2 linked regions of the Amycolatopsis mediterranei genome follow. The protein of the gene in region 2 interacts with the protein of the main gene of each other region in a pairwise test. Links are inferred from orthologs where the notes say so. Each region holds a gene or a part of one and is shown on either strand. Other genes may lie near its edges.

What was found.
Region 1: the proteins of dnaE (region 2) and ISP_RS02150 interact in binary tests that used the Escherichia coli proteins (3 or more experiments, as listed by UniProt). The link is inferred for Amycolatopsis mediterranei from one-to-one orthologs.

What each region holds. Positions count from the first base shown.
Region 1 is NZ_CP100416.1:405,254-421,708, reverse strand. Bases 5,511-8,477 are described here. They hold ISP_RS02150 (pyridoxal phosphate-dependent aminotransferase), read left to right. Parts: upstream 5,511-6,394; coding sequence 6,395-7,561; downstream 7,562-8,477. Other genes in these bases: ISP_RS02145 (hypothetical protein), read left to right, coding at 8,312-8,477; ISP_RS02155 (DUF445 domain-containing protein), read right to left, coding at 5,511-6,365. Also shown: ISP_RS02195 (DUF2516 family protein), read right to left, coding at 148-441; ISP_RS02190 (membrane protein), read right to left, coding at 526-1,215; ISP_RS02185 (helix-turn-helix domain-containing protein), read right to left, coding at 1,212-1,631; ISP_RS02180 (methyltransferase domain-containing protein), read left to right, coding at 1,779-2,960; ISP_RS02175 (nucleoside kinase), read right to left, coding at 2,957-3,568; ISP_RS02170 (TFIIB-type zinc ribbon-containing protein), read right to left, coding at 3,570-3,887; ISP_RS02165 (VOC family protein), read right to left, coding at 3,940-4,308; ISP_RS02160 (CGNR zinc finger domain-containing protein), read left to right, coding at 4,392-4,853; more of ISP_RS02155, read right to left, coding at 5,067-5,510; more of ISP_RS02145, read left to right, coding at 8,478-9,973; MocR-like transcription factor YczR, read right to left, coding at 10,485-11,933; membrane protein YczE, read left to right, coding at 11,995-12,636; ISP_RS02130 (Clp protease N-terminal domain-containing protein), read right to left, coding at 12,633-13,160; ISP_RS02125 (sigma factor-like helix-turn-helix DNA-binding protein), read right to left, coding at 13,160-13,369; ISP_RS02120 (protein phosphatase 2C domain-containing protein), read left to right, coding at 13,461-14,246; ISP_RS02110 (D-cysteine desulfhydrase family protein), read right to left, coding at 14,926-15,954; ISP_RS02105 (dihydrofolate reductase family protein), read right to left, coding at 15,983-16,455. UniProt on the Escherichia coli protein: Shows aminotransferase activity with methionine and histidine as substrates, and to a lesser extent also with phenylalanine.
Region 2 is NZ_CP100416.1:2,387,445-2,400,977, reverse strand. What follows is about bases 1,972-6,121. They hold dnaE (DNA polymerase III subunit alpha), read right to left. Parts: upstream 5,760-6,121; coding sequence 2,172-5,759; downstream 1,972-2,171. Other genes in these bases: ISP_RS11475 (FadR/GntR family transcriptional regulator), read left to right, coding at 6,104-6,121; ISP_RS11485 (MFS transporter), read right to left, coding at 1,972-2,072. In the rest of the region: ISP_RS11490 (low temperature requirement protein A), read right to left, coding at 1-174; more of ISP_RS11485, read right to left, coding at 603-1,971; more of ISP_RS11475, read left to right, coding at 6,122-6,751; ISP_RS11470 (amino acid permease), read left to right, coding at 6,748-8,178; ISP_RS11465 (asparaginase), read left to right, coding at 8,175-9,086; aspA (aspartate ammonia-lyase), read left to right, coding at 9,083-10,474; ISP_RS11455 (CocE/NonD family hydrolase), read left to right, coding at 10,525-12,150; ISP_RS11450 (metallophosphoesterase), read right to left, coding at 12,140-12,898; ISP_RS11445 (GntR family transcriptional regulator), read right to left, coding at 12,895-13,521. UniProt on the Escherichia coli protein: DNA polymerase III is a complex, multichain enzyme responsible for most of the replicative synthesis in bacteria. This DNA polymerase also exhibits 3' to 5' exonuclease activity. The alpha chain is the DNA polymerase catalytic subunit.

The sequences.
Region 1 (16,455 bases), 2.0 Mb from region 2 along the record:
ACTCGGGGAGGGAGGAGACGCGAGCGAGAGGGGAGCAGGCGCAAGCGAGAAGCAGGTTCAACCTCCGCGAACGGAAGCGGGAGGAGGCTCACCCAGCGGGCGAGAGAAGGAGAGGCAGACCCGGCACAACAAGCGCCAGGGCGTGGTTCACCAGCTGGAGCCGCCGCGCTGGACTTCGATCAGCTTCGGGCGGACGTCCACGATGTAGACCAGGGCCGCCGCCATGGCGGGCACGTAGAAGATCATCCCGGGGCCCATCACCGGAAACAGCACCATGGCGAGTGTCGCGCCGCCGGTGATCAGCATCCAGATGGGCTTGGTCTTGCGGTCGGCCGCGGAGTAGGCGTCGGCGCGCTGGAGCAGCGCGTGCACGAAGGCGAAGAGCCCGACCAGCGCGCTGCCCCAGTGGATGACATTGAGGATCCAGATGGCGACTAGCACAGCGACAGCTTACGGCAAACCACCCGAACGACCCCGGCCCCGCCACCGGGGGTCCGGTGGCGGGGCCGGGAGTTCACGGCAATGTCACTTGTCGGTCTTCGGCGCGGCCGGCTTCTTCACGGCGGCGCTGGTGGTGGTCGTCGTGGTCGTGCGGCGGGCCGGGGCGGCCGTCTTCGGGGCCGTCTTGTTCGCGACCTTGCGGCTGACCGAACGGGTCTCGTGGGCGAGGTCGTCACCCAGCTCCTCGACGGCCTCGGCCGCGTCGTCGGCGACCTTGCTCACCTTGCGGGCGGTCTTCTCGCCGGCCGAACGGGTGCGCTTGGTCACCTTGGCCAGCACGCCGTCGACGCGCTCGCGGACCTCGGTGCTGACGACCTCGGCCTGGCCCTGCGCGGTGGTGAGGGCCTCTTCGAGCTGCTCGATGGCCTTCTTGACCTGCGGCTGCGTGGCGATCTTGTCCCACGCCTGCTCGCCCGACTCGGCCAGCTTGTTGTACAGCTTGAGCGCGGCCTCGGTGTACTCGTCGATGACCTTGCGCAGTTCGGCCGGGTCCAGCTTCTCGCGGAGGCTCTCGACGTCGGTCGGCAGCTCCTGCAGGTTCTTGCGGGCGACCTCGCCGCTCTTGGTCACGTTCTCCTTGGCCTTCGCCACGGCGTCGGTGACGGCGTGGGTGGCCAGGTTGCCGGCGCCGAGCGCGGCGAGCAGCGGGGTGCGGACCTGGTCGAGGGCGGTGGTGACGGCCTTCTTGACGTCTTCGGTCTTGGGGGTGGTCATGCTGACTCCTCGGTTTTCGCGGCTGGTGTGGTGTCTGGGGCTTCCGGGGCGGGAGAGGCGGCCGGCCGTGCCGCGGCGTTCTCCCGGCGGAAGGATTCGTAGACGTCGAGCAGGACCTGCTTCTGTCGTTCGGTCAGCTCGGCGTCGGCGCGGATCGCGTCGCCCACCGGCCCGCCCGTCGGCAGGTCGAGGATCCCGGCCTGCACGTACAGCGCTTCCGCCGAAATGCGCAGGCCCTTGGCGATCTGCTGCAGGATCTCCGCGCTGGGCTTGCGCACCCCGCGCTCGATCTGGCTCAGGTACGGGTTGGACACGCCGGCGAGCTTCGACAGCTGGCGCAACGAGATCTTCGCGGTGTTGCGCTGCTGGCGGATGTACTCGCCGATGTCGGAAGCGATGTCCGCGACCTTCTCCATGGGACTGCCGGATCCTGACGTCCCACCGGTCTCTGCCATCCGGTCACCTCCTCGCGACACTTTCGACGGTACGCGCGAGTGCTAGCTATTGCAAGCACTCTGCTTGCAACTATCGGGTGTGGTGGTGCTCACCGCTACCGTGGTCCCATGACGCGCTCGGCCCGGCTGCGGCGACGCCTCGTCGAGCACCTCCTCGACGAGGACGTCCTGCACGCGCCGGAGTGGATCGCCGCCTTCCGCGCGGTCCCCCGCCACGTCTTCCTGCCGCGGTTCTTCATGCCGGCGGGCGGGTTGTGGGCGGCGGTCGAGCGCGGCGACCCGGGCTGGCTGGAGACGGTCTACTCCCGCGATGTGCTGGTGACGCAGCTCGACGACGACCCGGGCCGCTGGGAGCTCGCCCGGCGCACCGGCCCGGTGGCTGGCACGCCGACGAGCTCGTCGAGCATGCCCTCGATCATGGCGATCATGCTCGAGGAGCTGCGGGTGCGCGACGGGCAGTGCGTCCTCGAGATCGGCACCGGCACCGGGTACAACGCCGCGCTGCTGAGCCACCGCTGCGGCGCCGGCCGGGTGTCCACAGTGGACATCGATCCGGCGATCGTCGCGGCGGCGCGCGAGCGGCTGGCCGCCGCGGGCTACCACCCGGCCTGCGCGGTGGGCGACGGCGCGCTCGGCTTCCCGGCCGGGACGATCTTCGACCGGGTGCTGTGCACCGCTTCGGTGTCGTCGATCCCGCCGGCCTGGCTGGCGCAGACCGCGCCGGGCGGGCTGATCGTCACGACGCTGAACCGCCCGATCGGCGCCGGGCTGGTCCGGCTCGTCGTCGGCGAGGACGGCGACGCGCAGGGCCGTGTCCTCGCGCGCGACGGCCGCTTCATGCCGCTTCGCGCGCACCGGCTGCCGGAGACCGGCCCGCTGTCGATGCCCTCGCGCGGCGACTGGGAGCAGACGCGGCTGCCCATGTCGACGGTGCTGCAACCCCGCAAGCAGTTCGAGTTCTTCGCGGGACTGGCGCTGCCCGGCGTCCGGCCGGTGCGCGAAGGCGGCGACGAAACACCGGGCGTCGCGCTGGTCCACCCGGACGGCTCGTGGGTCCGCCACCGCAAGCGCGGCGGCGCCGACGAGGTCGCCCAGGGCGGCCCGCGGGCGCTGTGGGAGCTCGCCGAGGCGGCCTTCGTCGAGTGGTGCGAGCTGGGCAAGCCGGACCGCGACCGGTTCGGGGTGACGGTGACCGGCGACCGGCAGGAGTTCTGGCTCGACTCCCCGGACGGCCGCACCTGGCCGCTGGAGCACAACGACCGGCCGCCCGCACCGGGGGCGGCGAGCTAAGGCAGCCGCGCGCGGATCCACTGCTCCACGTGGTCGGCCGTCGCCTCGCGGGACACGTCCGTGGTGTCGAAGACGTCGACGCCGAGTCCGGGCGCCGAGTTCCGCAGCCAGTCGTTGAACTCCAGCATCTCTTCGATCCGCGGCTCGTCCCACTCCCGCCAGGCCGGACGCGCCCGCAGCCGGGCCCGCAGCGACTCCGGCGACCCGACCAGCGCCAGGTAGTGGATGTCGCTGAAGAACGCGCGCTCCGGCAAGGCCTCGAACTCCGGCGGTGCCACCGTCCCGCACAGCACGACCGGGCGGCCGTTCTGCTGCACCATCGCCGCCATCCGCAGCCAGACCGAGCGGAACGACGTGACGTCGCCGCGCAGGGCATCGATCCAGAGGATGTCCTGCTCCAGCAGCACGACGTCGCCGGCGAACCGCGCGGCCAGCAGCGGCCCCATCGTCGACTTCCCGGCGCCGCTGGGGCCGGTCAGCGCGAACAGGGGCAGTTTCCGGAACGGCCGCTCGTGCCCGCACTTCGGGCACGTGATGACGGCGCCCTCGACGATCGGCTGTTCGGCCAGCTCGCCACACGCCGGACAGATCCGCAGGTCGAGGCCCATTTCAGTCGAACAGGTTCTCGAGGAAGCTGCGCTTGCGGTGCCCCTGCCCGTACGGGCGCGGCGAGTCCGGGTGGCCGCCGCGGTACGGCCGTGGCGAGTCCGAGTACCCGCGGTGCGGCCGCGGCGAGTCCGGGTAGCCGCCCCGGTAGGGCCGCGGCGAGTCGGGGCGGCCGTGACCGCCCTGGTACGGCGGCGGCTGCCGGCCGTAGAACGAGCTCTCCGCACCGACGATGGCCTCGAGCTCACCGCGGTCGAGGAAGATCCCGCGGCAGCCGTCGCACTGGTCGATGTGGATGCCGTTCTTGTCGACGGTCCGCATCTGGTTCTGACACTTCGGACAAATCACACCGCCGAGCCTACGCAAAAACGGGTCAGCAGGCGCAGAGGCAGAACGGGTGCCCGACCGGATCGGCGTAGACGCGGAACGTCTCCGGGGTGTCGTCGAGCAGCTTCGCGCCCAGGCCGAGCACGCGCTCGTGCGCCGCTTCCAGGTCCGTGACGTTCAGGTCCAGGTGCAGCTGCTGCGGGTTCTCCGCGGACGGCCACGCCGGGGGCCGGTAGTCGGGCACCCGCTGGAACGCGAGGCCCGCGCCGCCGGCGGGATTGGCCAGCGTCACCCAGTGCCCGTCCTCGGCCACCTCGGGCGCCGCCCACTCCAGCACCGAGCGGTAGAACTCGGCCAGCGCCACCGGGTCGGGGCAGTCGAGGGCCACCACGCCCAGGGTCGGTACCGCACTCATCGTCGCTCCCTTCGATCCTGAGTAACCAGTGAAGCGATTATGTGGGTTAGCTCACCCGAAGGCAACCGCCGTACACTCGGCAAGTGCACACCGACGCCTCCCTCGTGGTGGAGTTCCTCAACACGGTCAACGTCGAAGAAGGCACCGACCTGCTCGAAGACCCGGGGCAGTGGCGCGAGTGGGCGGCCGCGCACGCGCTGGCAGCCAATCAGGCCGGCGAAGCCCGTGCGGCGCGGGACGCCCTGCGCGCGGCGATCGGCGACCCACGGCTGCCCGGGGGCCGCGTCGACGTCGGCACCCGGATCTCCCTCACCGCCGACGGGCCGACGCTCGTGGCGGACGACGTCGTGGGCGCGGTGTTCGCGGCCTGCACGCGCCTGGTCGTGCGCGGCGACTGGATCCGGCTGAAGATCTGCCCCGCCGACACCTGCCTGTGGGCGTTCTACGACGAGTCGCGCAACCGCTCGCGGACGTGGTGCTCGATGCGCGTCTGCGGCAACCGCGAGAAGGCGCGTGGCTGGCGCGCCCGCGCCGCCGCGGGCTGAGCAGCCCTCATCCGAGCGGCGGACACTCGAACGGTTGTGGACAACTTGGGGACGGATCACCACATATCCACGCCCCGGACCGCTCCGCCCCCACACGTTGTGGACAGCCGTTAGGCCATCACCGTGAAAAACTGTGGATAACCCGGGGGATAACTCAGCTTCCTGTGGACAACTGGTTTGAAGCTCCCCCAGGTGTGGTATATGTCCATGCCCTCAGAACAGCAGCTCCGCGACGGCATAGATGACCAGCCCGGCGAGCGCGCCCACCACCGTGCCGTTGATCCGGATGAACTGCAGGTCGCGGCCCACCTGGAGCTCGATCTTGCGGGACGTCTCCTCGGCGTCCCATCGCTCGACCGTGTCGGTGATGATCGTGGTGATCTCCCGTGAGTAGTTCTTCACGAGGTACGCCGCGGCCCCCTCGACCCAGCCGTCGGCCTTCGCGCGCAGCTGGTCGTCGGTGCTCAGCCGCTGCCCGAGCGAGGTGAGCCCGAGCCGGACGCGCCGGCGCAGCTCGCTCGACGGGTCCTCGGCCGCGGTCAGCAGCATCTCCTTGGCCGTGCTCCACGCCGAGCCGATCAGCCGCTGCACCTCTTCGTGGTGCACGAGCTGGCCCTTGACCTGCTCGGCGCGGGCCATCACGTCCGGGTCGGTCTGCAGGTCCTGGGCGAACTCGCCGAGGAACTTGTCCAGCGCCAGCCGCATCGGGTGGTTGACGTCGGTCTTGACCGCCCAGGCGAAGGACAGCACCTCGCCGTAGACCTTGTCGGCCAGCATCTCGTCGACGAACTTCGGCGACCAGCTCGGCGCCCGGTCCGACACCACGCGCAGCATCGTCGTGTGGTTGTCGCGCACCCACTCGTAGCCGCGGTCGCACATCAGGTCCACGAGCTTGTGGTGCGCGCCGTCGGCGAACACGCCCTGCAGGATCTTGCCCAGCGGCGGGCCCCACGGCTTGTCGATGATCCGGCGGGCGACCGCCTGCTCCATGATCGCCTGGACGTCTTCGTCGCGAAGCACCTTCACGGCCGCACGGACCACCGTGGCCAGCTCGGACGTCACGCGCTCGGCGTTGTCCGGCTCGGCGAGCCAGGCGCCGAGGCGCCGGGCGATCTCGACGCGCTTGAGCTTGTCGCGCACGACCTCCTCGGACAGGAAGTTCGAGCCGACGAAGTCGCCGAGGCTGTTGCCCAGCGCGTCCTTCTTGTTCGGGATGATCGCCGTGTGCGGGATCTTCAGCCCGAGCGGGTGCCGGAACAGCGCCGTGACGGCGAACCAGTCGGCCAGCGCGCCGACCATGCCGGCCTCGGCCGCGGCCCGCACGTACCCGACCCAGCCCGGCCAGCCGGCCGACTGGGCCCAGCTGGTCAGCAGGAACACGAGCGTCGCGCCGAGGAGGAACGACAGCGCGACGAGCTTCATCTTGCGCAGCGCACGCCGCTTTTCCTCTTCACCGGCCGCGCCGCCCGGTGGGTCGGCGGGCGTCACCTTCGCGGGGGTCAGTTGCTCCACATCGCCATTGTCCGTGAGGATGGCTGATCGTGCGCGAACCTGCTCTCGTCCCCCGGCTCCGACCGTTCACCTCGACCATCTTCGCCGAGATGACGGCGCTGGCCGTCCGGCACGACGCGGTCAACCTCGGCCAGGGCTTCCCGGACACCGACGGCCCGGCCGGGATGCTCGAAGCGGCGAAGAACGCCCTGTTCGGCGGGGCGAACCAGTACCCGCCGGGGCCCGGACGGCCCGAGCTGCGGGCGGCGATCGCCCGGCACCGGCTGCGCTACGGCACCGACTACGACCCGGACACCGAGATCCTGGTCACCGCGGGCGCGACCGAGGCCATTGCGGCAGCGTTGCTGGCCCTGACCGAGCCCGGTGACGAGGTGATCGTCATCGAGCCGTACTACGACTCCTACGCCGCCGCGGTCGCGATGGCGGGCGCCGAGCGCCGGGTCGTCGGCCTGGTCGAGGGCCCGGACGGCCGGTTCGGCCTCGACGTCGACGGACTGCGCGCCGCCGTCACGCCGCGGACCAGGGCGATCCTGGTGAACTCGCCGCACAACCCGACCGGCACCGTGTTCACCCGCGCCGAGCTCGAGGCGCTGGCCGCGCTGTGCGTCGAACACGACCTCATCGCGATCTGCGACGAGGTCTACGAACACCTGGTCTTCGACGACGCGGCGCACATCCCACTGGTCACGCTGCCCGGCATGCGGCCGCGGACGGTGAGCATCGCCAGCGCCGGCAAGACGTTCAACTGCACCGGCTGGAAGATCGGCTGGGTCTGCTCGACGCCGGAGCTCGTCTCGGCGGTGAAGGCGGCGAAGCAGTTCATCACCTTCGTTTCGGGCGGCCCGCTGCAACCGGCCGTCGCGCACGCGCTCGACCACGAGCTGCCCTGGGTCGACGGCCTGCGCGCGTCGCTGCAGGAAAAGCGCGACCGGCTTTCGGCCGGCCTCGCGGACGCCGGGTTCGCCGTGCGGCCGACGGCGGGCACGTACTTCGTCTGCGTCGACGTCCGGCCGCTCGGCTTCACCGACGCCGCCGATCTGGCCTGGGAACTGCCGGGCCGGGTCGGGGTCGCCGCGGTGCCGGTGAAGGTGTTCACCGATCACCCGGACGAGTGGAACCACCTGCTGCGTTTTGCGTTCTGCAAGCGCAACGAGGTCATCGACGAGGCCATCACCCGATTGCGCAAACTGGTCTGATCACCGCGATCCGGCTGAGTAGACGTCCTTCGCGGCCGTTCCGGCGGGGCACCGGGAGCGGGCGCGGTCTCGACCGGCGCGCCGGAGGCCCGCGGGACCGGGGGCGCGCCCAGCACTTGCCGCTCCGAGTCGTCACTCTCCGCGACGGCGATGACTGCGTCCCGCAACGGCCGCGATGAGCACGGCCGGCTCCCCGCCGCGCGGCTCCGCCTGGCGAGCACCACCCGCGCCGGACGTCCCCAGGCGACCGGCCGAGGCCTTTCATGATCACGGACCGCAGCCGGATTCCGGACCGGTGCGAGCCGCACGATTTCGGCGCAGGGCAAGCGAAGCTGCCCGGGTGACCCCGTTCGGCCCAGTGGCGATTCCGCATCCCGGGTGGAATTCCGGCCGCTTGGCCGAAACCACGGGGTGTGCACCGAACGGAACCGAGTCGACACAAAGCGCGTCCGGGCAGCGGGAAACATCAGGTCATCGCCGAATGTGCAAATTGCAGAACTCGTCCGAATGGCCGTAAGCGCACACCCGAACGGCACTGAGAGTGATCAACTCGTCGGCCGCAGATACGTTGTCCGGGTGGGCTGCTCGGCCTCGCGGGCTGGATCGAACGCGGGAGAGATGAAAGACTCCGAGCGGTGCTAGAACGAGTGCAGCCCCGGGGGAACTGCGACCTGGCCGGAGAAAGACCCCAGCAAGAACTGGCTCGAGCGGAAATCGCGGAAGCCTCAGGCGCGGACGGTGGTGGTGGCGGTGAGCAGCACGGCGGACGCGCGCCGCGACGCTCCCGTTCGGTCCGCGCTGGGCACTCCCGTTCGGTCCGCGCTGGACACTTCCGTTCGGCCTGCGCTGGACACTCCCGTTCGGCCTGCGCCCACACCGGATGCTGCCGTTCCGCCTGCGCTTACGCCGGGTGAAGCGGAAGCCTCGTACGCGCGCGTACGGGCGCCGCGCCCGTGGGCGGCCTCGCTGCAGCGGCCCGCCGCCAAGATCCTGGTCGCCGGTGGGCTGACCCTCGCGGGCTGGCTGCTCGGCGCCGCGCTGTCCGGCAGCACCGCGTCGGCCGCCGAGCGGCCGGCGTGCCCGGACGCGCCCGTGGTTTCCACTGTGGACCATGCCGCTAAGCCGCTCTGGCACGCCAGGCACCGCAAGAGCCACCACGAGACCGGGGCCGCCACCTGCGAGGGGCAGCCGAAGACCGACAGCGCCGAACCGCCCGCGGCGGATGAGACGCAGGCGGACGAGACCACAAAGGACAGCTCGGCCGACGGACAGCCGGCGGCCACCACGCCGGACGGCAGCCCCGCCGGAGCGCCGGCGGCCGGCGACCCCGCCGAAGGGCCTGCAGCCACTGCACCGGACGGCGGTGCCGCCGAAGGGCCGGCAGCCACCCCGGACAGCGCCAGCGAGTCGGCGGGCACCACGCCGGACGGCAGCACCGCCGGTCAGCCGACGGCCACCACGCAGGACAGCGACCCGGCCGCCGCCTCCTCGGAAAGCTCTTCCACCGAGGAGCCCGCCGCCACGACATCGGACAGCTCGGCTGCCACCCCCACCAAGACAACAACCAAGGCGACGACCGCCGAAGCACCGAAGGCCACCTCTTCCAGCGGGAACCTGCTCGGCAACCTCGTCGGCAGCACGCTGAAGGTGGTCAGCGTCGCGACCACAGGAGCGACCACCGAAGCGACCACAAAGGACACCGCTGACCAGCCGGCCGCTCCCGCCAAGCCCACTTCCTCCGGCGGTGACCTGCTCGGCGGCCTCCTCGGCGGCGTCCTGGACGTGGTCGGCGGAACGCTCTCCACCGTCACGGACACCGTCGGCGCCGTCACGGACACGCTCTCCCACACCGTGCTCGCGCCGCTCACCCAGCCGCTCGGGGGCAACCCCGGCGGCCCCGTGCTGCTGCCCCTCGACGACATCCTGGGCCCCGTGTTCGGCGGCGGCTCGAACTCCGGCGGCGTCATCGCGGTCGTGCCCGGCGTGACGACGGCTGCCGTCGTCACGCAGGCGCCCGCCACGGTCCTCGAGACCGTCCCGGGCGCGGTTCCGACGACGGCCGCCGACCCGCAGCAGCAGACCACCCGGGTCGCGGTCACGCCGCGCCTCGTCGTCGTCCGGCACGCGGAGCCGCTGCCGGCGGTCCACGAGCAGCCGCGCGACTCCGGCACCCACGCCACGACCGGCGGCGGCGACTCCACGCCCGGCCTGCCCGGCGGCACCACCGCCCCGAGCGCGCCGGCCCCCACCGCCGCCCCGGGCCACGACGGCCCCGGCGGCGCCCGCCACGCCTTCGCCGTCCACACCGACGACGTCACCACCACGCAGCTCAAGCTGATCGGCACCAGCCGCGACCACGAGGTCGACGGCGCAGGGAGGGAAGCCGCCCTGCCCACCACCTCTCCCGACTGACCCCCGACCGGGCAGCCGGGGACAAGTGCGCCCAAATCAAGATCATCAAGGCGCGCTCGCACGCCGTTGAGGCGTGACGTTTCCCCTGGTACAGCCCGTAATCCGTGGCTCTTTCACGTCTCATGACGCCGGAAGGCGTCCGACGTACCCCAGGGGCGAAAACCATGCGAAAACGCAGCCGTTTCGACCAACACAGACTTTCCGACCGGCCGACCGCGCCCGGCCGGGTCGGATCCCGGTCCCGGCGCCGCGCTGCCCCCGCGGCGCCGGGACCCACACCGGGTGCGCTCCGGGAGCCCTTGCTCACCGCGCCGAGCGAGGACTCGCAGTACCGCGAGCGCACCTGAGCCGCCGGCTTCCCGGCACGTCGAGGGGCTGTGCCGGGAAGCCGCGGTACCCGCGAACGGGGTCACGTCCGTGAGCGGGTGTGTGGAACACGAACCGGTGCGCTGGATGCACATGAACGCCGCCCTTCCCTGGGAGCGGGCTCGCATCCAGTGCACCGGTTCGTTCATGCGATGGGCGCGTCCAGCGAAGCCGGGGTGCCGCGGACCGACGCTTCGGCCGCGCTCAGCCGCCGGACCGCTTCGTCGATCCGGTCCGGTGGCAGCGAAAACGGCAGCCGGATCCAGCGCTCCAGCCCGCCGTGGACGCCGAAGCGCGAGCCCGGCGCCACCTGGACGCCGTGGCTCGCCGCCGCCACCGCCAGGCGCGAGCTCACCGGCTCCGGCATGCGGCACCACACCGACAGGCCGCCGTCCGGCAGCGTGAACGTCCAGTCCGGGAGGTGCCGGTGCACGGCGGCGGCCAGCGCGTCGCGGTAGCCGCGCAGTTCCTCGCGCCGGCGGCCGAGCAAGGTTTCGTCGGCCATCAGCTCGGTCAGCACGAGCTGCTCGAACACCGGCGACCCGAGGTCGACCGCGTAGCGCGCCGCGACCAGCCGGCCGAGCAGGTCCTCGGACGCGCGGATCCAGCCGAGCCGCAGGCCGCCCCAGTGCGTCTTCGACGCCGATCCGACGCAGATGGCCAGGTCGCCGGCGAACGCGGCCAGCGGCGGCGGCCCGTGCAGGGGATCGCCCTCCAGGTCCAGCTCGACCAGCGTCTCGTCCACCACGACCGGCGTCCGGGCGCGGGCCAGCACGGTCCCGAGCCGGGACCGGCCTTCGGCGTCCAGGCGCAGGCCGGTCGGGTTCTGGAAGTCGACGACGAGGTAGGCGAACCGCGGGGACGCCTGGCGCAGCGCCGCGTCGACCCCGGCGATGTCCCAGCCGCGCGCCCCGGTCGGGTCGAGCGCCACCGGCACCGGGAGCGCGTGCGCGGCGCGGATCGCCTCCAGGGCGTTCGGGTACGTCGGCTGCTCCACCAGCACGCGGTCGCCGGGACCGGCGAGCATCCGCAGGACCAGGACGAACGCGTGGTGCGCGCCGTTGGTGACCATGACCTGCGCCGGCGTCGTCGGCAGCCCGCGCTCGGTGTAGCGCCGCGCGATCTGTTCTCGCAGGCCGGGCAGGCCGCGTTCCTGGTAGCCGTGGTCGCCCAGGTGGTCGGCGAGCCGGCCGCGGGCGGCGTCGACCGCCGCGGCCGTGCCCGGGATGGCGGGCGAGGACGCGTGGGTGAAGTCGATCGAGCCGTCGCCGACCGGCGCGAGCGGGCCACGGCGGCGCCGTCCCGGCGCGGCGATCCACGATCCCGCGCCGCGGCGGCTCGCGACGAACCCGTTCTCGCGCAACCGGTCCAGCGCCGCGCCGATCAGCGTCCGGCTGGCGCCGAGCGCGTCGGCCAGCTCGCGCTCGGCGGGCAGCCGAGTGCCGAGCGGGAGCTGGCCGTCGAGCACCTGCAGTTCGATGGCCGCGGCCAGGTCGGCCGCCCCCTGCCGGGAGCCGCCTTGCCGCCACGAGCCCAGCATGACGGCCAATCGCGGCCCTGAAATGCGTCCACCTACCGGGAGCACGGCTTCCATAAGGCCAATATCCTGGAATTGGCTATGGTTTACAAGGCCACTTGCGGTCGATAGTGGAGACGTGGCTCAGACCGACCTCCGGCCCGTCCGGATCTCCCGTGACCCCGCCCGCCGCAGTGTCCAGCTGCTCGCGGGCCTCGCCCTCTACGGCACCAGCGTCGCCCTCGTCACCCGCGCCGGCCTCGGCCTCGAGCCGTGGAGCGTGCTGGCCGAAGGCGTCCTGAAGCACACCGGCCTGAGCTTCGGCACGGTCACCGGCCTGATCTCGGTGGCCGTGCTGCTGCTGTGGATCCCGCTGCGCCAGCGGCCCGGCATCGGCACCATCGCGAACGTCGTGGTCATCTCGGTCATGGTCGACGTCGTCCGCGCGGTGCTCCCGGACCAGCACGACCTGGTGTGGCAGATCGTGCTGCTGGTCGGCGGGGTGACGCTCAACGGCGTCGCGACCGCCACCTACGTCGGCGCCCGGTTGGGCCCCGGCCCCCGCGACGGCCTGATGACCGGGCTGGCCGGGCGCACCGGCTGGTCGGTCCGGCTGGTGCGCACCGGCATCGAGGTCACCGTGGTCGCGGCCGGTTTCCTGCTCGGCGGGACCGTCGGGATCGGCACCGTGCTCTACGCCATCGCGATCGGCCCGCTCACCCAGGCACTGCTGCCCCGGACCACCTGGCGGGAAGAGCAGGAGCCGCAGCAGGGTCACTAACCGGCCTTGCGCTGCTGCACCGCCCGGCGCAGCGTCTGGTAGTCCGCGCCGCGCCGGGCGAGCACGTCGTCGGTGCCGCGCTGCTGGGCCAGCGCCAGCAGGATGTGCTCCTGGCCGAGGTGCTTGTCGCCGAGCCGGACGGCTTCCTTGAGGCTCAGTTCGAGGGTCTTCTTCGATTGTGCGGTGAAGGGGATGTGCCCGCGCTTGGCCGGGCCGAGCCGTCCGGCCAGCGCCCCTTCGCCGTGGGTTTGCTCGACACGTTCGACGATCTGCTCGACGTCGATGCCGAACTCGGTGAGCGCCTCGGCGTCGGCGTCGCTCACGCCGCCGCGGCGCCGGGTCCGGGCCAGTTCGGCGGCGATGTCGTCGGTGGACACGCCCAGCTCGGTGAGCACCTGGACGCCGGTCTTCACCAGCCCGGCGAGCAGGTGGGCCGGCCCGATTTCCACCGAACCCGACTCGCGCGCCACGATCTGCGCCTCGACCACCGTCATCCGCGCGTCGGTCGTGAACCTCTCGAACATCAGTGCCTCCCGTACTTCTTGTGCACGGCCTGCCGGCTGACCCCCAGCTCGGCGGCGATTTCCTGCCACGACCAGCCGTGCACCCGCGCGCTGCGGACCTGCACGGCCTCCAGTTGTTCCAGCAGCCGCCGGAGCGCGGCGACCGCGCGCAGCCCCACCCGGGGATCGCGATCACCCGCCCGGGCGGCCAAATCCGTCGCTTCCGTCATGTCTGTCAACCTACGTTGACATCGGACGCCTGTCAACCGAAGTTGACACGCTCAGCGCGAACGCGCGGGAGAGGCGCCGTACAGTCGGGTGATGCCCGAGATCGCGATCGCCGAGCGGGCCGGGGTGGGCGCCGACGGCCACCCGCGCCCGACCGAGGACCACGTCGTCGTGCTGGACAACGCGGTGCTGGTCCTCGACGGCGCCACCTCGTCGGAACCCTCCCAACCGCCGGGCGGCTGGTACGCCGAACGGCTGGCCCGGCGCCTCGCCGAAGACCTCCACGTGGCCCCGGAAGCCGACCTGACCGAGGTCCTGACCAGCGCGATCGCTGCGCTCACGGCGGAACACCGGCTGCAACCGCAGCGCTCGCCGTCCAGCACGGTCGCGGCCGTGCGCTGGCTCGAAGACCGCGTCGACGCGCTCGTGCTGGCCGACAGCCCGGTGGTCGGCTTCGGCGGCTTCGGGGTCGACGTCGTTTCGGACGACCGGCTCGCCCGGCTGCGGCGGCGCGGGATGCTCCAGACCGGGGCCGACGTCCGGCGGCGGCGCAACGCCCACGACGGCTTCTGGGTCGCCGAAGCCGACCCGGGTGCCGCGGCGCACTCGGTCCGGCGCAGCTGGCCGCGGGCCGACGTCGAGGCGGTGCTGCTCGCCAGCGACGGCGTGTCCATCGGCGTCGACCAGTACGAGCTCTTCGACTGGCGCGAGGTCCTGGCGGTCAGCCGCGCCGACGGGCCCGACGCCGTGCTGGCCGCCGTCCGCACCGCCGAGAAGCAGGATCCGGACGGCGAACGCTGGCCCCGGCCGAAGCGGCACGACGACCAGGCCCTCGTCGTCGTCGACTTCGAATCGGGGGTTATTCAGGGTCTTCCCTGATCACGGCGGTCGCGTTTCCCGAGACCCTGGACGCATGGGGACGGAAGCGGGGAAACGCACGAGACCGTGGCGGCTCGTGGCGCTGGGTGCGATCGGGTGGGGCCTGTTCACGGCGGTGGTGCTGCACGTGATCAGCTCGCGCAACCCGGTGTACGACACGTTGTCGAGCTACACGGTGACCGACCGCGGCGAAGGGATGCTCGCGGCGAGCGTGCTCTCGCTGGCTGTCGGGTCGCTCGCGGTGCTCGGCGCGCTGCAGGTCGCCGGCGTGCCACTGTCGCGGACGACCCGGCTGCTGCTCGCGTTGTGGGCGCTCGGGCTGGCCGCCGCCGCGATCTTCCCGGCGAGCTACCCCGAGGCGCCGGACCCGGTGAGCGGCGAGATCCACCTCTACGCCTGCCTGGTCGCCTTCTGCAGCCTGCCCGGCGGGGCGATCTCCCTGCTGGAGCCGCTGCGGGGCCGGCCGGAGCGCGTCGCGCTGGTCCGGATGATCCGGCTGGTCGCGGGGGCGTTCGCGCTCTTCGCCCTGAGCTTCGTGTTCGTGCGGCTGAGCGAGGCCGGGGTGCCGCCGTTCCGCGAGATCTCCGACGCCTTCCCGATCGGCGTCACCCAGCGGCTGCTGCTGCTCGCCGACGTCGCGCTGCTGGGCACGCTGCTGTGGCTGGCGACCCGGCTGGAATCAGCCTTCGACGGCCGCGGCGAATTCGGGCGCGTAGCCGTACAGGCCGGGCATGCCGCCGGTGTGCAGGAACACCACGTGGTCGTCCGGGGCGAAGTGGCCGGCCCATTCGACCAGCGCGGCGGCCACCTTGCCGGTGTAGACCGGGTCGAGCACCACGCCCTCGGTGCGACCGAAGAGCCGTAGGGCGTTCCAGACCGCGTCGGTCGGGATGCCGTAACCGGGGCCGAGCGTGGAATCGCCCATCCTCGTGTGCGTGAGCGACGGTGGTTCGACGCCGAGGAGCTTGGCCGCGCCGTCGACGAGGTCGCGGAGGTTCTCCGTGGCCTCGTCGAGCGGGTGGCTGACGCAGGCGATGCCGACGCCGAGGTTGCCTAGGAGCGCGGTGCCCAGCGCGACGCCGGCCGCGGTGCCGCCGCTGGCGTGCGGGACGACGAGGTGTGCCCGCTCGATGCCGCGCTCTTCCAGCTGTTTCGCGAGTTCGTAGGTGGCGCGGACGTACCCGAGGGCGCCGAGGTCGTTGGAGCCGCCGACCGGGATCGTGGCGACCTTCCGGCCGTCGGCGGCGGCTTCGGCGACCAGGCGGTCGTAGGTGCGGCCGGTTTCCTCGCCGTCGGCGCAGATGTGGACGGTCGCGCCGAAAAGCCGGTCGAGGGGCAGGTTGCCGCCGCGTTCGTACGCCTCGCCGTCGCGCGGGACCTTGGCCGTGAGCACGAGCTCGCAGCGCAGGCCGAGCTTCGCGCACGCGGCGGCGGTCTGACGGCCGTGGTTGGTCTGGAGCGCCCCGAAGGTGATCACGGTGTCCGCACCGGCTTTTTCCGCCGCGCCGAGGTGGTACTCCAGCTTGCGGAGCTTGTTGCCGCCGGCGCCGAGCGGGTGCACGTCGTCGCGCTTGAGCCAGAGGTTCCGCAGGCCGAGGGCTTCGCCGAGCCGGGGGGCCCCGTGCAGCGGCGTCGGCCAGCCGCCCAGGTCGACGCGGGGTACCGCGGCCAGCGCGGCGTCGGGGAATCCGGCGAAGTCGAACGTCATCGGCCCTCCAGGCTCGGCTTTCTAACCACTATAGGGGGTTAAGCAGCGTGAAGCGGAGTTCGGTGATCGGCCCGACCTCACGCACGCCGAGCCGGCGCAGCGCGACGCCGTCGAGATCGGGGTCGCCGAACAACGGCAGTCCGGCACCCAGCAGCACCGGGGCGAGCAGGACGTGCAGCTCGTCGGCCACCCGGGCCCGCACGGCCTGCCGGACCACGCTCGCGCCGATCACCTTGACCGCCCGGTCCCCCGCGGCCGCCCTCGCCTGCTTGACCGCCGAAGCGATCCCGTCGGTCACGAAGGTGAAGGTGAGGTTCTCGTTCTGCGCGGGCAGCACGGCCGGCGGCGTGTGGGTGACGACGAAGATCGGCACCTGGAACTCGTAGTTGCCGGCGTACCAGTCCGGGTCCTCGGCCATCGCGAACGACCGGCGGCCGAGGACGACCGCGCCGGTCTCCCGGATCAGGTCGGTCATCCACTCGCTGCCGCTCGACGCGGCGG
Region 2 (13,533 bases):
GGCGTGCCCCTCGGCCAGCGCGTGGTGCAGCGCGGCCGCGGCCTGCCCGACGGCGACCACGAAACACAGGTCGAAGAGCAGTTCCAGCGGTGTCGCGACGCGGTGGTCTTCCCCGCGGTCGCGGGAGCGCATCGGCCGGTACCAGACCCGGATCCGCGACGGCTGCTCGGTCATCGGGGCTCCCCGCGTCGGCCTCGGACGGACGCGATCATCCCAGCACGATCGGGGCGGCACCGGTGAGCACGACACGGGGTGAAGAAGACGGGCGGGCCCGGTTCCCCCTCACCCGGGCCCGCCCGCCACCGTCACGCGCCGGCCGGTACCGATGGGCAGCCCTTCCGCGAGTGCCGGACGGTCCCCCGCGGACGCCGACACCCACTGGACGGAAGGTGACCGAGTGTGTCCATTCCCTCGAACTCCGGACGCCTCGATCGCTCAAGCCGGTCACCCCATCCCCGGGTGGCCGACTGATTGCCACTGTCGGTAGCCGAAGCCGCGCAGTGAAGGCTCCATAAGATCTACCCGGTTGCTCTCCGTAGCACCAGTGTCTTTCCGCGCTCGTCACTCGGATGGAGCATCGCAAATCTGCGGAAAGTAGTTTCTCAACCGCGGTGAACGTCCGCGGCCGAAGCCTCCGCCTGCCGGGCTTCCCGCTCCTGTTCGGAAGCGCGGTGCCGTCGTGCGCGGAGCTCGGCGAGCGCCAAGGCGAGCGCGCCGCAGGTCAGGACGGCCGCGCAGCTGAGCGCGACGGTGAGCGCCACGGAATAGCCGTGGCCGAGGACCATGCCGAAGACCGACGCGAGCACGGCGGTGCCGATCGCCGTGCCGATCCGCTGCCCGGTCTGGAGTGCGCCGCCGGCGACCCCGGCCATCCGCACCGGCACGCACTCCAGCGTCAACGTCGTGTTCGGGGAGATCACCATCCCGCCGCCCACGCCCGCGAACACCAGCGGCAACGCGAAGGCCCATCCGGACGCCGACGGCGGGACCAGCTCGGCCAGCAGCGCGACGGCCAGCAGCCCGGCGGCGACCATGCCCAGCCCGGTGACGGTCAGCCGCCGGCCGAACCGGGGCACGAGCCGGCCGGCGACGGCGGCCGACACCGCCGAACCGAGCGCGAACGGCGTCACCGACAGGCCCGACTGCAGCGGCGAGTAGCCGAGGCCCTGCTGGAAGTAGATCGCGAAGACCAGCCAGATCCCGGCGAACCCGCAGAAGTAGAGGGCGCCGACCGCCGCGCCGGCGGCGTAGCCCGGGGTACCGGTGAACAGGCGGGTGTCGAGCAGCGGCGACCGGCCGCGCCGGACCACCGAGTGCTCCCAGCGCACGAACGCGACGCCGAAGACGAGCGCGACGAGGAACAGCCACCACAGCCGCCGGAGGCCGCCCTGGTCGGAATCGATGACCGGCAGCAGCACGCCGAGGACGGCGACCGCGAGCAGCACGATGCCGACGAAGTCGATCTCGGAGGAGATCTTGAGCTGCTTCTTTTCGCTGCGCGGCAGCAGCCGCAGCGCGAGGACGAACGCGAGCACGCCGATCGGGACGTTGACGTAGAACACCCAGCGCCAGCCGTCCTGCGCTCCGAAGACGGCGATGATGAAGCCGCCGAGGATCGGGCCGACCGCCGTCGAAATCCCGACGACCGCCCCGAACATGCCGAACGCGCGGCCGCGCTCGGCGCCGCGGAAGAGGTCCTGGATCAGACCGGTGTTCTGCGGGGTGAGCATGCCGGCGGCCACGCCCTGGGCCAGGCGGGCGAGCACCAGCGTGGTTTCGTTCGGGGCCGCGCCGGCCAGTGCGCTGGTGAGGACGAAGGCGGCGAGGGCGCCGAGGAACATGTTCCGGCGGCCGAACGCGTCCCCGAGGCGGCCGCCGGTGACCAGGACCAGGCCGAACGCGAGGGCGTAGCCGGAGACGACCCAGCGGATCCCGCCGCTGCTCGCGTGCAGGCCGGACTGCATCGAGGGGAGGGCGACGTTGACGATGCTGACATCGAGCAGGCCCATGAACCCCGCCGTGAGCGAGACGGCAAGCGCTTTCCAGCGACGGGGATCGGGTTCGTACGTCATCGAGGGCAGACCTCACGCAGGTTCACGGGCCGGGGATACCCCACCCAGCAAACACGAAAGGCGGGATCCGCGCGCGTTGTGCGCACGGATCCCGAAGCCTCACGTAGAGGCGGTGATGCCCCGGATGCCCTTGAGCTCGCCGATCAGCATGGAGCTGACCTTGACCGGGTAGTCGTACAGCGCGAAGACCGTCTGGTTCTTGCCCACCAGCTTGAGGTGCACCGGGGTCTCGCCCTTGTGGGCCAGCAGCGTGGACCGCAGCTCGCTCACCACCGCCTGGTCGATCTTCTCCGCCGCCGCGAGCAGCACCAGCGGCGGCTCGTCGTCGCCGTTGCCGGTGCCGACCTCGGACAGGTCGAGCGTGGCCAGGCCGCCGCCGAAGATCGACATCTTGTCTTCGCGCCAGTTGACCCGGCCCTTGACCAGGACCGCGTTGTCCTCGATCAGCTCACCGGCGAACAGCGCGTACGACTTCGGGAAGAACAGCACCTCGAGCGAGGCGTCCATGTCCTCGACCGTGCAGATCGCCCAGGGCTCGCCCTTCTTGTTGACCCGCCGCTCGAGCGAGGTGATCAGCCCGGAGATCACCAGCTCGCCTTCCTTCGGCGGATCGTTGAGGATGCTCGCGATCGGCTTCGGGGCGTGTTTGCGCAGGATCCGCTCGGCGCCGTCCAGCGGGTGCGCCGAGACGTACAGGCCGAGCATCTCGCGCTCGTAGGCGAGCAGCTGCTTGCGCGGGTACTCCTCCTCGCCGAACTTCAGGTGCGCGAGCGGGGACGACGAGGGCGCCGCCTCCCCCTCGTCGCCGCCGAAGCCGAACAGGTCGAACTGGCCCATCGCCTCCTGGCGCTTGAGCGGGACGACGGCTTCGACCGCGTCCTCGTGGACCTGGATCATCGACAGCCGCGTGTGGCCGAGTGAGTCGAACCCGCCCGCCTTGATCAGCGACTCGATGACCCGCTTGTTGCAGGCCACGAGCTCGGACTTGTCGAGGAAGTCGGTGAAGGAGGCGTACTTGCCCTTCTCCTCGCGGGTCTTGATGATCGACTCGACGACGTTCGCGCCGACGTTGCGGACCGCGCCGAGGCCGAAGCGGATGTCGTCCCCGACGGCCGCGAAGCGCAGGGCCGATTCGTTGACGTCCGGCGGCAGCACCTTGATGCCGAGCCGGCGGCACTCGGACAGGTAGACCGCCGACTTGTCCTTGTTGTCGCCGACCGACGTGAGCAGGGCGGCCATGTACTCGGCCCGGAAGTTCGCCTTGAGGTAGGCGGTCCAGTACGAGATCAGGCCGTACGCGGCCGCGTGGCTCTTGTTGAACGCGTACCCGGCGAACGGGAGGATCGTGTCCCAGAGCGCCTTGATCGCCTCGGGCGAGAAGCCGCCGGGCCGCAGGTCACTGGCCCGCATGCCGGCCTCGAAGCCCTCGTATTCCTTGTCGAGGACTTCCTTCTTCTTCTTGCCCATCGCGCGGCGGAGCACGTCCGCGCGCCCCATCGTGTACCCGGCCACCTTCTGGCCGATGTGCATGATCTGCTCTTGGTACACGATCAGGCCGTAGGTGTCGGCCAGGATCTCCCGCAGCGGCTCGTCGAGCTCCGGGTGGATCGGCTTGACCTTCTGCCGGTTGTTCTTGCGGTCGGCGTAGTCGTTGTGCGCGTTCATGCCCATCGGGCCGGGGCGGTACAGCGCGCCGACCGCGACGATGTCGTCGAACACCGTGGGCTCCATGCGCCGCAGCAGGTCGCGCATGGGGCCGCCGTCCAGCTGGAACACGCCGAGCGTGTCACCGCGGGCGAGCAGCTTGTACGTCTCGGGGTCGTCGACGCCGAGGGTGTCGAGGTCGACGTCGACCCCGCGGTTGGCCTTGATGTTGTCGATCGCGTCACCGATGACGGTGAGGTTGCGCAGGCCGAGGAAGTCCATCTTCAGCAGGCCGATGGCCTCGCACGACGGGTAGTCCCAGCCGGTGATGATCGAGCCGTCGTCCCGCTGCCACAGCGGGATCGCGTCGGTCAGCGGGTCGCAGGACATGATGACCGCGCAGGCGTGCACGCCGGCGTTGCGGATCAGGCCCTCAAGGCCGCGGGCGGTCTCGAAGATCGTCTTGCACTCGTCGTCGGTCTCGACGAGCGCGCGGACCTCGGCGGCCTCGCCGTAGCGCTCGTGCTTGTTGTCGACGATGCCCGAGAGCGGGATGTCCTTCGCCATGATCGGCGGCGGCAGCGCCTTGGAGATCTTGTCCGCGATCGCGTAGCCCGGCTGGCCGAAGTGCACCCGGGCGGAGTCCTTGATCGCCGCCTTCGTCTTGATCGTGCCGAAGGTGATGACCTGGGCGACCTTGTCCGAGCCGTACTTGTCGGTCGCGTACCGGATCATCTCGCCACGACGGCGGTCGTCGAAGTCGATGTCGATGTCGGGCATCGAGACGCGCTCGGGGTTCAGGAACCGCTCGAACAGCAGCTTCTGCGGGATCGGATCCAGGTTCGTGATACCCAGGACGTACGCGACCAGCGAACCGGCGGCCGAACCACGGCCCGGGCCGACCCGGATGCCGACCTTGCGGGCGTAGCTGATGAGGTCGGCGACGATCAGGAAGTAGGCCGGGAAGCCCTTCCCGATGATGACGTCGAGCTCGATCTCGATGCGCTCGTTGTAGTACTCGTCCGGCACGCCGTCCGGGAAGCGCCACTTGAGCCCGCGCTGGACCTCTTCGCGCAGCCAGCCGCCCTGGTCGTACCCCTCCGGCACCTCGAAGAACGGCAGCCGGTCCTTGTGCGAGTAGACGTCTTCGTAGGACTCGACGCGCTCGGCGATCATCAGCGTCGTGTCGGCCGCGCCGGGGACCTCCTTGTCCCAGTACTCGCGCATCTCGGCGGCGGACTTGAGGTAGTAGCCGTCGCCGTCGAACTTGAACCGAGTCGGGTCGTTGAGGGTCTTGCCGGCCTGGACGCACAGCAGCGCCGAGTGCGTGTCCGCCTGGTCCTTGGTGACGTAGTGCGAGTCGTTGGTGGCGATCGGCTTGAGGTCGAGCAGGCGGCCGACCTCCAGCAGGCCCTCGCGGACCGACCGCTCGATCGGCAGGCCGTGGTCCATCAGCTCGAGGAAGAAGTTGTCGGCGCCGAAGATGTCCTTGTAGTCGGACGCGGCCTGGATCGCAGCTTCCTTCTGGCCCAGCCGCAGCCGGGTCTGCACCTCGCCGGACGGGCAGCCGGTGGTCGCGATGATCCCGGAGTGGTTCTCGGCGATCAGCTCGCGGTCCATCCGGGGCTTGCGGTAGTAGCCCTGCATGCTGGCCAGCGAGGACAGCTTGAAGAGGTTCCGCAGCCCGGTGGCGTTCTGCGCGAGCATCGTCATGTGGGTGTACGCGCCCGCGCCCGAGACGTCGCCGCCCTCGCCCAGCTCGTCGGAGCCGCGCTGGTTCGACTGGCCCCAGAAGACCGGCTTCTTGTGGAACCGCGACTCCGGCGCGATGTACGCCTCGATCCCGATGATCGGCTTGAGGCCGTGCTTCTTCGACTGCTGGTAGAACTCGTCGCCGCCGTACATGTTGCCGTGGTCGGTCATGCCGACCGCGGGCATGCCGAGGCGCGCCGCCTCCGCGAAGAGGGGAGCGATCTTCGCCGCACCGTCGAGCATCGAGTACTCGGTGTGGACGTGCAGGTGGACGAAAGAATCGTTCGACACCAGCGAAAACCTCCCCTAGGTGGATCGGACCGGCGCGCCCGGGTCTCCCACCCTATCCCGCGCTCACCGGGCTCGATTGTGCCCCTCGGCGGGGCCGGACGAGAGCACCGACGCGCTGCTCCTTCGGCGGAAACGATCACGACACGCGCCGCTGCCGGGCGGTCACGCGCGGCGTCCTTCCGACGCCGGACCCGCCGTCCGCGAACCGGCGCCAGGGGTCGTGAGCTGGGCCACACGCGCCGGAGTTCGCGTTGACAGCGGCGGCGGCGGGACCGAGCATTCCGGCCATGAACCTGTCTGACAGCCAGACAGCCGGACAAGGTGGTCCTCGCCGGGTGAGTGCCATGGAAGCCGTGCTGGCCCACCTGCGCGCCTCGATCGAGCGCGGCGAGTACGCCGTCGGCGGGAAGCTCCCCTCCGAAGCCGCCCTGAGCAGGGAGTTCGAGGTGAGCCGGTCGGTGATCCGGGAGGCCCTGCGCGGCCTCCAGGCGCTCGGCATGACGGAGTCGAAGACCGGCAAGGGCACCTTCGTCACCGCCACCGGCCCGGCCGACAACCCCACCTTCGGGCCCTACTCGGCCCGCGACCTCATCGAGGTGCGCCGGCACGTCGAGATCCCCGTCGCCGGGTACGCGGCCGTGCGGCGCAGCCAGGACGACCTGGACCTGCTCGCCCACCTGCTCGACCGGATGGACGCCGAGACCGACAACACCGCCTGGGTCGCCCTCGACTCGCTCTTCCACATCACCATCGCCCAGGCCTCGGGCAACCCGGTGTTCGGGAAGGTGATCGAGGAGATCCGGGACGCGCTCGCCCGCCAGTCCGCCTTCCTCAACCAGCTCGGCGACCGGCGCCGCCAGTCGAACACCGAGCACCGGGAGATCGTCACCGCGATCGCGGACGGCTCGGAGACCGGCGCCGTCGAAGCCATGACGGCGCACCTGCAGCACGTCGAAGCCACTCTGACCAGCATCGTGAACGGGGACCAGTGACCGAACAGACCCTCCCGGCCACGGCCGCCAAGACCACCGACGCGGGCGACGCCGGCTACCACAAGGCCCTGAAGTCCCGGCACGTCAACATGATCGCCATCGGCGGGGCGATCGGCACCGGCCTCTTCCTCGGCGCGGGCGGCCGGCTCGCCCAGGCCGGGCCGGCCCTGGCGATCGTCTACGGCGTCTGCGGGCTCTTCGCCTTCTTCGTCGTCCGCGCGCTCGGCGAGCTGATCCTCTACCGGCCCTCCAGCGGCGCCTTCGTCTCCTACGCCCGCGAGTTCATGGGCGAGAAGGGCGCGTACGTCGCTGGCTGGATGCACTTCCTGAACTGGTCGACCACCGGGATCGCCGACATCACGGCGATCGCGCTGTACGCGCACTTCTGGTCGTTCTTCTCGCCGATCCCGCAGTGGGTGCTCGCGCTGATCGCGCTCGCCGTCGTCCTGACGCTGAACACGGTGTCGGTGAAGCTGTTCGGCGAGATGGAGTTCTGGTTCGCCATCATCAAGGTCGCCGCGCTCGTGCTGTTCATGGTCATCGGCATCTTCCTGCTGGTGACGCAGACGCCGATCGACGGCGTCGCGGGCGGCCCGCAGCTGATCGCCGACCACGGCGGGATCTTCCCGTCCGGGCTGCTGCCGATGGTGCTGATCGTGCAGGGCGTGGTGTTCGCCTACGCGTCGGTCGAGCTGGTCGGCGTCGCCGCGGGCGAGACCGAGAACCCGGAGAAGATCATGCCGAAGGCGATCAACTCCATCATGTGGCGCATCCTGGTCTTCTACGTCGGCTCGGTCGTGCTGCTGGCGATGCTGCTGCCGTGGAGCTCCTACACCAAGGACCAGAGCCCGTTCGTCACCGTGCTCTCGCACCTGGGCGTGCCGGCGGCGGACAGCGTGATGAACCTGGTCGTGCTCACCGCGGCGCTGTCCAGCCTGAACTCCGGCCTGTATTCGACCGGCCGCATCCTGCGGTCGATGGCGGTGGCGGGCTCGGCACCGAAGTTCACCGGCGTGATGAACCGCAACCACGTGCCCTACGGCGGGATCCTGCTCACCGCGGCCGTCTGCGTGTTCGGCGTCGGGCTCAACTACCTGGTGCCGAAGGAGGCCTTCGACATCGTGCTGAACTTCGCCGCGATCGGCATCCTCGCCACCTGGGCCATCATCGTGCTCTGCCACCTGCTGTTCGTGCGCCGGGCGAAGCGCGACGGCCTCGAGCGGCCGTCGTTCCGGCTGCCGTTCTCGCCCTGCACCGAAATCGCGACGCTGGTGTTCCTCGCCTCCGTCGTCGTCCTGATGGGCTTCGACCAGACCGGCCGGATCACCCTGCTGGCGCTGCCCGCGATCGCCGTGGCCCTGGTCGTGGGCTGGTTCGCCGTGCGCAAGCGGATCGACATGCGGGCGTTCGACGAGGCGGGCCTGTGAGCCACGAACCCCTCGTCGAGCTGATCCGCGACGGGCTGGTCGAGGGCGTCCACCACGGCTCGGCCGTGGTGCTCGCCCCGGACGGCTCGACGCGGTTCGCCGCCGGGGACGTCGACACCCCGATGTACCCGCGGTCGACGGCGAAGCCGCTGCAGGCCACCGCGATGGCGCGGCTCGGCCTGCGCCTGTCCCCCGCCGGGTTCGCGATCGCCGCGGCCAGCCACTCCGGCGAGCCGATGCACCTCGACGCCGCGCTAGAGGTGCTCGACGGACGCTCCCCCGACCTGCTGGGCAATCCCGCGGACTTCCCGTTCGACCCGGTCGAGCGGGACCGCTGGATCGCCGACGGCCGGCCACCGGCGCGGCTCGCGCACAACTGCTCCGGCAAGCACGCGGCGATGCTCGCGACCTGCGAGCTGAACGGCTGGAGCCTCGACGGCTACCTCGACCCGGCCCACCCGCTGCAGCGCGCGATCGCGGCCGCTTTCGAGGACCTGACCGGCCGGGGCATCGCGCGGGTCGCGGTCGACGGCTGTGGCGCGCCGCTCTTCGCGACGACCCTGCGGGGGCTCGCGACGGCCGTGGCGAAGATCGCCACGGCCGCGCCCGGCACGCCGGAGGGCCTGGTCGCCGACGGGATCCGGCGGCACCCGGAGCTGGTCGGCGGCAGCCGCCGGGACGTCACCGCCGTCATGCGCGCGGTGCCCGGGCTGATCGCCAAGGACGGGTTCGAAGCCGTCCAGGTCGCCGCGCTGCCGGACGGCACCGCGATCGCGGTCAAGATCGCCGACGGCGGCGACCGGGCGCGGTACCCCGTGCTGGCCGCGCTGCTCGGGCTGTGCGGGGTGGCCGTCCCGCCCGGCCCGGAAAACCTCCGTTCCACCCTTTCCGTGGGGAGCACCGCATGACCACCCGCCGCGAACACGACCTGCTGGGCGACAAGGACGTCCCCGCCGACGCGTACTGGGGCGTGCACACCGCCCGCGCCCGCGAAAACTTCCCGATCACCGGCACGACGATCGCCGCCTACCCACACCTGGTCGAGGCGCTGGCCTCGGTGAAGGAAGCGGCCGCGCGCGCCAACGCCGAACTGGGCCTGCTCTCCCCCGACATCGCGGACGCGATCACCGCGGCCTGCCGGGAAATCCGCGAGGGCGCGTTGCACGGCGAGTTCGTCGTCGATGTCATCCAGGGCGGCGCCGGGACGTCGACCAACATGAACGCCAACGAGGTGATCGCGAACCGCGCGCTCGAACTGCTCGGGCACGCCAAGGGCGACTACCACGTCGTGCACCCCAACGAGCACGTCAACCTCTCGCAGTCGACGAACGACGCGTACCCGACCGCGGTGAACGTCGCGACGATCATCGCCGTGCGCCAGCTGTCCGAAGCGATGATCGTGCTGGAGAAGGCGTTCGCGGCCAAGGCCGTCGAGTTCCACGACGTGCTGAAGATGGGCCGCACGCAGCTGCAGGACGCCGTGCCGATGACGCTCGGCCAGGAGTTCGGCACCTACGCGGTGATGCTCGGCGAGGACCAGCAGCGGCTGGGCGAGGCCGTCGCGCTGCTGCACGAGATCAACCTCGGCGCAACCGCGATCGGCACCGGCCTCAACGCCGCGCCGGGCTATGCCGAAGCCGCCTGCCGGCACTTGCGCGAGATCACCGGGCTGCCGGTCGTCACCGCCGCGGATCTGGTGGAGGCCACCCAGGACTGCGGCGCGTTCGTGCACCTTTCCGGCGTCCTCAAGCGGATCGCGGTCAAGCTGTCCAAGAGCTGCAACGACCTGAGGCTGCTGTCTTCGGGCCCGCGCGCGGGGCTGAACGAGATCAACCTGCCGCCGGTGCAGGCCGGGTCGTCGATCATGCCCGGCAAGATCAACCCGGTGATCCCGGAGGTGGTCAACCAGGTCGCGTTCGAGGTGATCGGCAACGACGTCACCGTGACGATGGCCGCCGAAGCGGGGCAGCTGCAGCTCAACGCGTTCGAGCCGATCATCCTGCACTCGCTTTCGGAGAGCATCACGCACCTCGGCGCGGCCTGCCGGACGCTGGCCACGAAATGCGTTTCCGGGATCACCGCGAACGTGGACGTCATGCGCGCCTACGTCGAGAACTCGATCGGCCTGGTGACGGCGCTCAACCCGAGCATCGGCTACGCGGCCGCGACGGAGATCGCGAAGGAGGCCTTGGAAACCGGGCGCGGGGTCGCCGAGCTCGTCGTCGAAAAGGGCCTGATCCCGGCCGAAGAGCTGGCGAGGCTGCTGCGGCCGGAAACCCTCGCGCGCGCGACCTGAGGTACGGTCGGATCCGGATGGATCTACTCCACTTCGGAAGGCGGCCGCCCGTGCTGGACCGACTTGTCGACAAGCTGCTCGGCCTCCCCCGCACCGAGGGCCCCAAGCCGGTCGTGACACGCGATCTCGCCGTGCCGATGCCCGACGGCGTCACGCTGCTCGCCGACCGGTACGCCCCGGCCGGGACGACGTCGGCGCCGGTCGTGCTGATCCGCACGCCGTACGGGCGCAAGGGCCTGGCCTCGAAGCTCTTCGGCGAAACCTTCGCCCGGCACGGGCTGCAGACGGTCGTCCAGAGCACCCGCGGCTCGTTCGGTTCCGGCGGCGAGTTCCGGCCCTTCCACCTCGAGCGCGAAGACGGGCTCGCCACCGCCGAATGGCTGCGGGCCCAGCCGTGGTGCGACGGGAACCTCGGCATGGCCGGCGCCAGCTACCTCGGGCACACGCAGTGGGCGGTCGGGCCGTACCTCGACCCGCCCCTGGCGGCGATGTGCCTCGGGGTGACGGCGTCGGAGTTCGTCTCGACGTTCTACCCCGGCGGCGTGCTCGCGGCGGACAACATGGTCTCGTGGTCGGCGATGATCGGCCGCCAGGAGGAGCGCTTCGCCGCGCTGCCGAACCCGCTGCAGACGCGCAAGACCCGCCGGGCGATGGCGCACCTGCCGATCAGCGGCGCCGACGTCGCCGCGATCGGGAAGCCGGTGCGGTTCCTCCAGGACGTCACCGAGCACGCCGTGCCCGGCGACGAGTTCTGGGCGATGTCCGACCACAGCGCCGAAGTGGTGCGGCTCGACGTCCCGGTGTCGATGGTCACCGGCTGGTACGACCTGTTCATCGGCTCGCAGCTGCGCGACTTCCGGCTCCTCGCCGACGCGGGCAAGGCCCCGCGGCTCACGGTCGGGCCGTGGGCGCACGGCGAGCCCGCGAGCATGGGCCCGATGATCCGCGACCAGCTCGGCTTCCTGCGCGCGCACCTGCTCGGCGACCGGACCCAGTTGCAGCGGGCGCCGGTCCGGCTGTTCCTGCAGGGCGCCGGGACGTGGCTGGACTTCGAGTCCTGGCCGCCGCCGTCGAAGGCGACCGAGGCGCACCTGCGGCCGATCGGCGGGCTCGGCGAGGTCGCGACCGACCCGGCGCTGCCGACGCCGTTCACCTACGACCCGGCCGATCCGACGCCGGCGGTCGGCGGTCCGCTGCTGACGGGCGAGTGGAAGCAGCGCGACAACCAGGAAGTCGAAGCCCGGCCGGACGTGCTGGTGTTCACCGGCGAGCCGCTGCCGTCGGACCTCGACGTCATCGGCGAGGTGTCGGCGACCGTGCACGTGCGCACCGAGCTGGGACACGCCGACGTCTACGTCCGGCTGTGCGACGTCGACACCGGCGGCATTTCCCGCAACGTGACCGACGGGATCCTGCGGCTGCGCCCGGGCTTCCCGTCGGCCGACGCCGACGGGGTGGTGACGGCGGAGGTGACGCTCGACCCGACGGCGTACCGCTTCCGCCGCGGCCACCGCCTGCGCGTCCAGGTGGCGGGCGGCGCGTTCCCGCGGTTCGCGCGCAACCACGGCACGGGCGAGCCGGCCACGTCGGCGGTGACCGGGAAGCCGAACCGCTTCGAGGTGTTCCACGACGCGGCCCGGCCGTCCCGGATCACGCTGCCGGTGTTCAGCAGCTGACCACGCGGTGGTGGCTGGTCACCCGGCCGTCGTCGTGGAGGACGTGCAGCAGCAGGGCCGGCGGGCGGTCGTACTCCAGCGGGCCGCCGTCGGTCCAGCCGTGGTCCCCGCCCGGCTCCACCGGGAGCAGGGAGCCCGAGACCACGCCGGGGGCGATGCGCAGCGGGACGCCGGCGAACGTCGTCGAGGCGCCCGTGTGCACGTGCCCGGCCAGCAGCGCCACCACTCTCGGGTGTCGTTCCAGCACCGCAGCCAGCCGCTCCGCGCCGGTCTGACGGATCGCGTCCACCAGCGGGACGCCGACCTCCACCGGCGGGTGGTGGAACGCGACGAACGCCGGGCCGTCGCCGCCGGAGAGGACGCCGTCGAGCCACGCCAGGGTCTCGTCGGCGAGGAAACCCGCGCCGCGGCCCGGGATCGTCGAGTCGCACAGCGCGAACAGCGCGCCGCCGATCTCCTGCGCGAGGTCGATCGGGCCGTCGGACGCGGGCAGGTCGAGCAGCCCGGTGCGAAACGCCGCGCGCACGTCGTGGTTGCCCGGGCACAGCAGCACCGGCGCCGGGTGCTTCAGCAGCTCGGCGGCGCGCGCGTACTCCTCGGCCGTGCCGTGGTCGGCGATGTCGCCGGTGACGACGACGGCGTCGACCGGCTGCGCCAGCCCGCCGAGGTAGCCCAGCACCGCCGCGACGCGGTCTTCCGCCCGCTGACCGCCGTCGAGGTGCAGGTCGCTCAGGTGCGCGATGATCATCTTTCGTCCTTCCCCAGGTACGCCAGTGCCTTGACCCAGTTGGCGACGAGTACCGAGCACGCGGCCGTCAGATCGCCCTCACGCAGGGCCGCGGCGATGCGGCGGTGTTCCTCGATGCTCTCCCCGGCGTGGCCGCGGCGGGCGAAGTACGCCGACTCATAGCGCTTGAGCAGCGGCTTGGTCTGCTCGATCAGCCGCAGCAGGTGCGGGTTCGGGCAGCGCGACAGCAGCAGCGCGTGCCACCGGTCGTCCAATGCGGACAGTGCGCTGCCGTCCGCGAGGGCCATTTCGCCGGCGACCGCGTCGAGCGCGTCCGGCAGCCCGGCCAGCTCGACCGGCGACGTCCAGCGCAGCGCGAGGGCTTCGAGCTCGGCCACCAGCGGGTAGAGCCGGCGCGCCTCGTCCGGGTCGAACGGCGGCACCAGGAACCCCCGGCCGGGCGCGGAGACCAGCAGGCCGCGGTCGGCGAGCCCGATCAGCGCCTCCCGCAGCGGCGTCCGGCTGACGCCGAGCTCGCGCGCCAGGTGCACCTCGTTGACGCGGGCCCCGGCCGCGAGCCGCCGGTCCAGCACGCGGGCGGTGATCTGCTCAATGAGGTCGCTGCGCAACGGGGTGCGGGCCATGCCGGGCAGTAT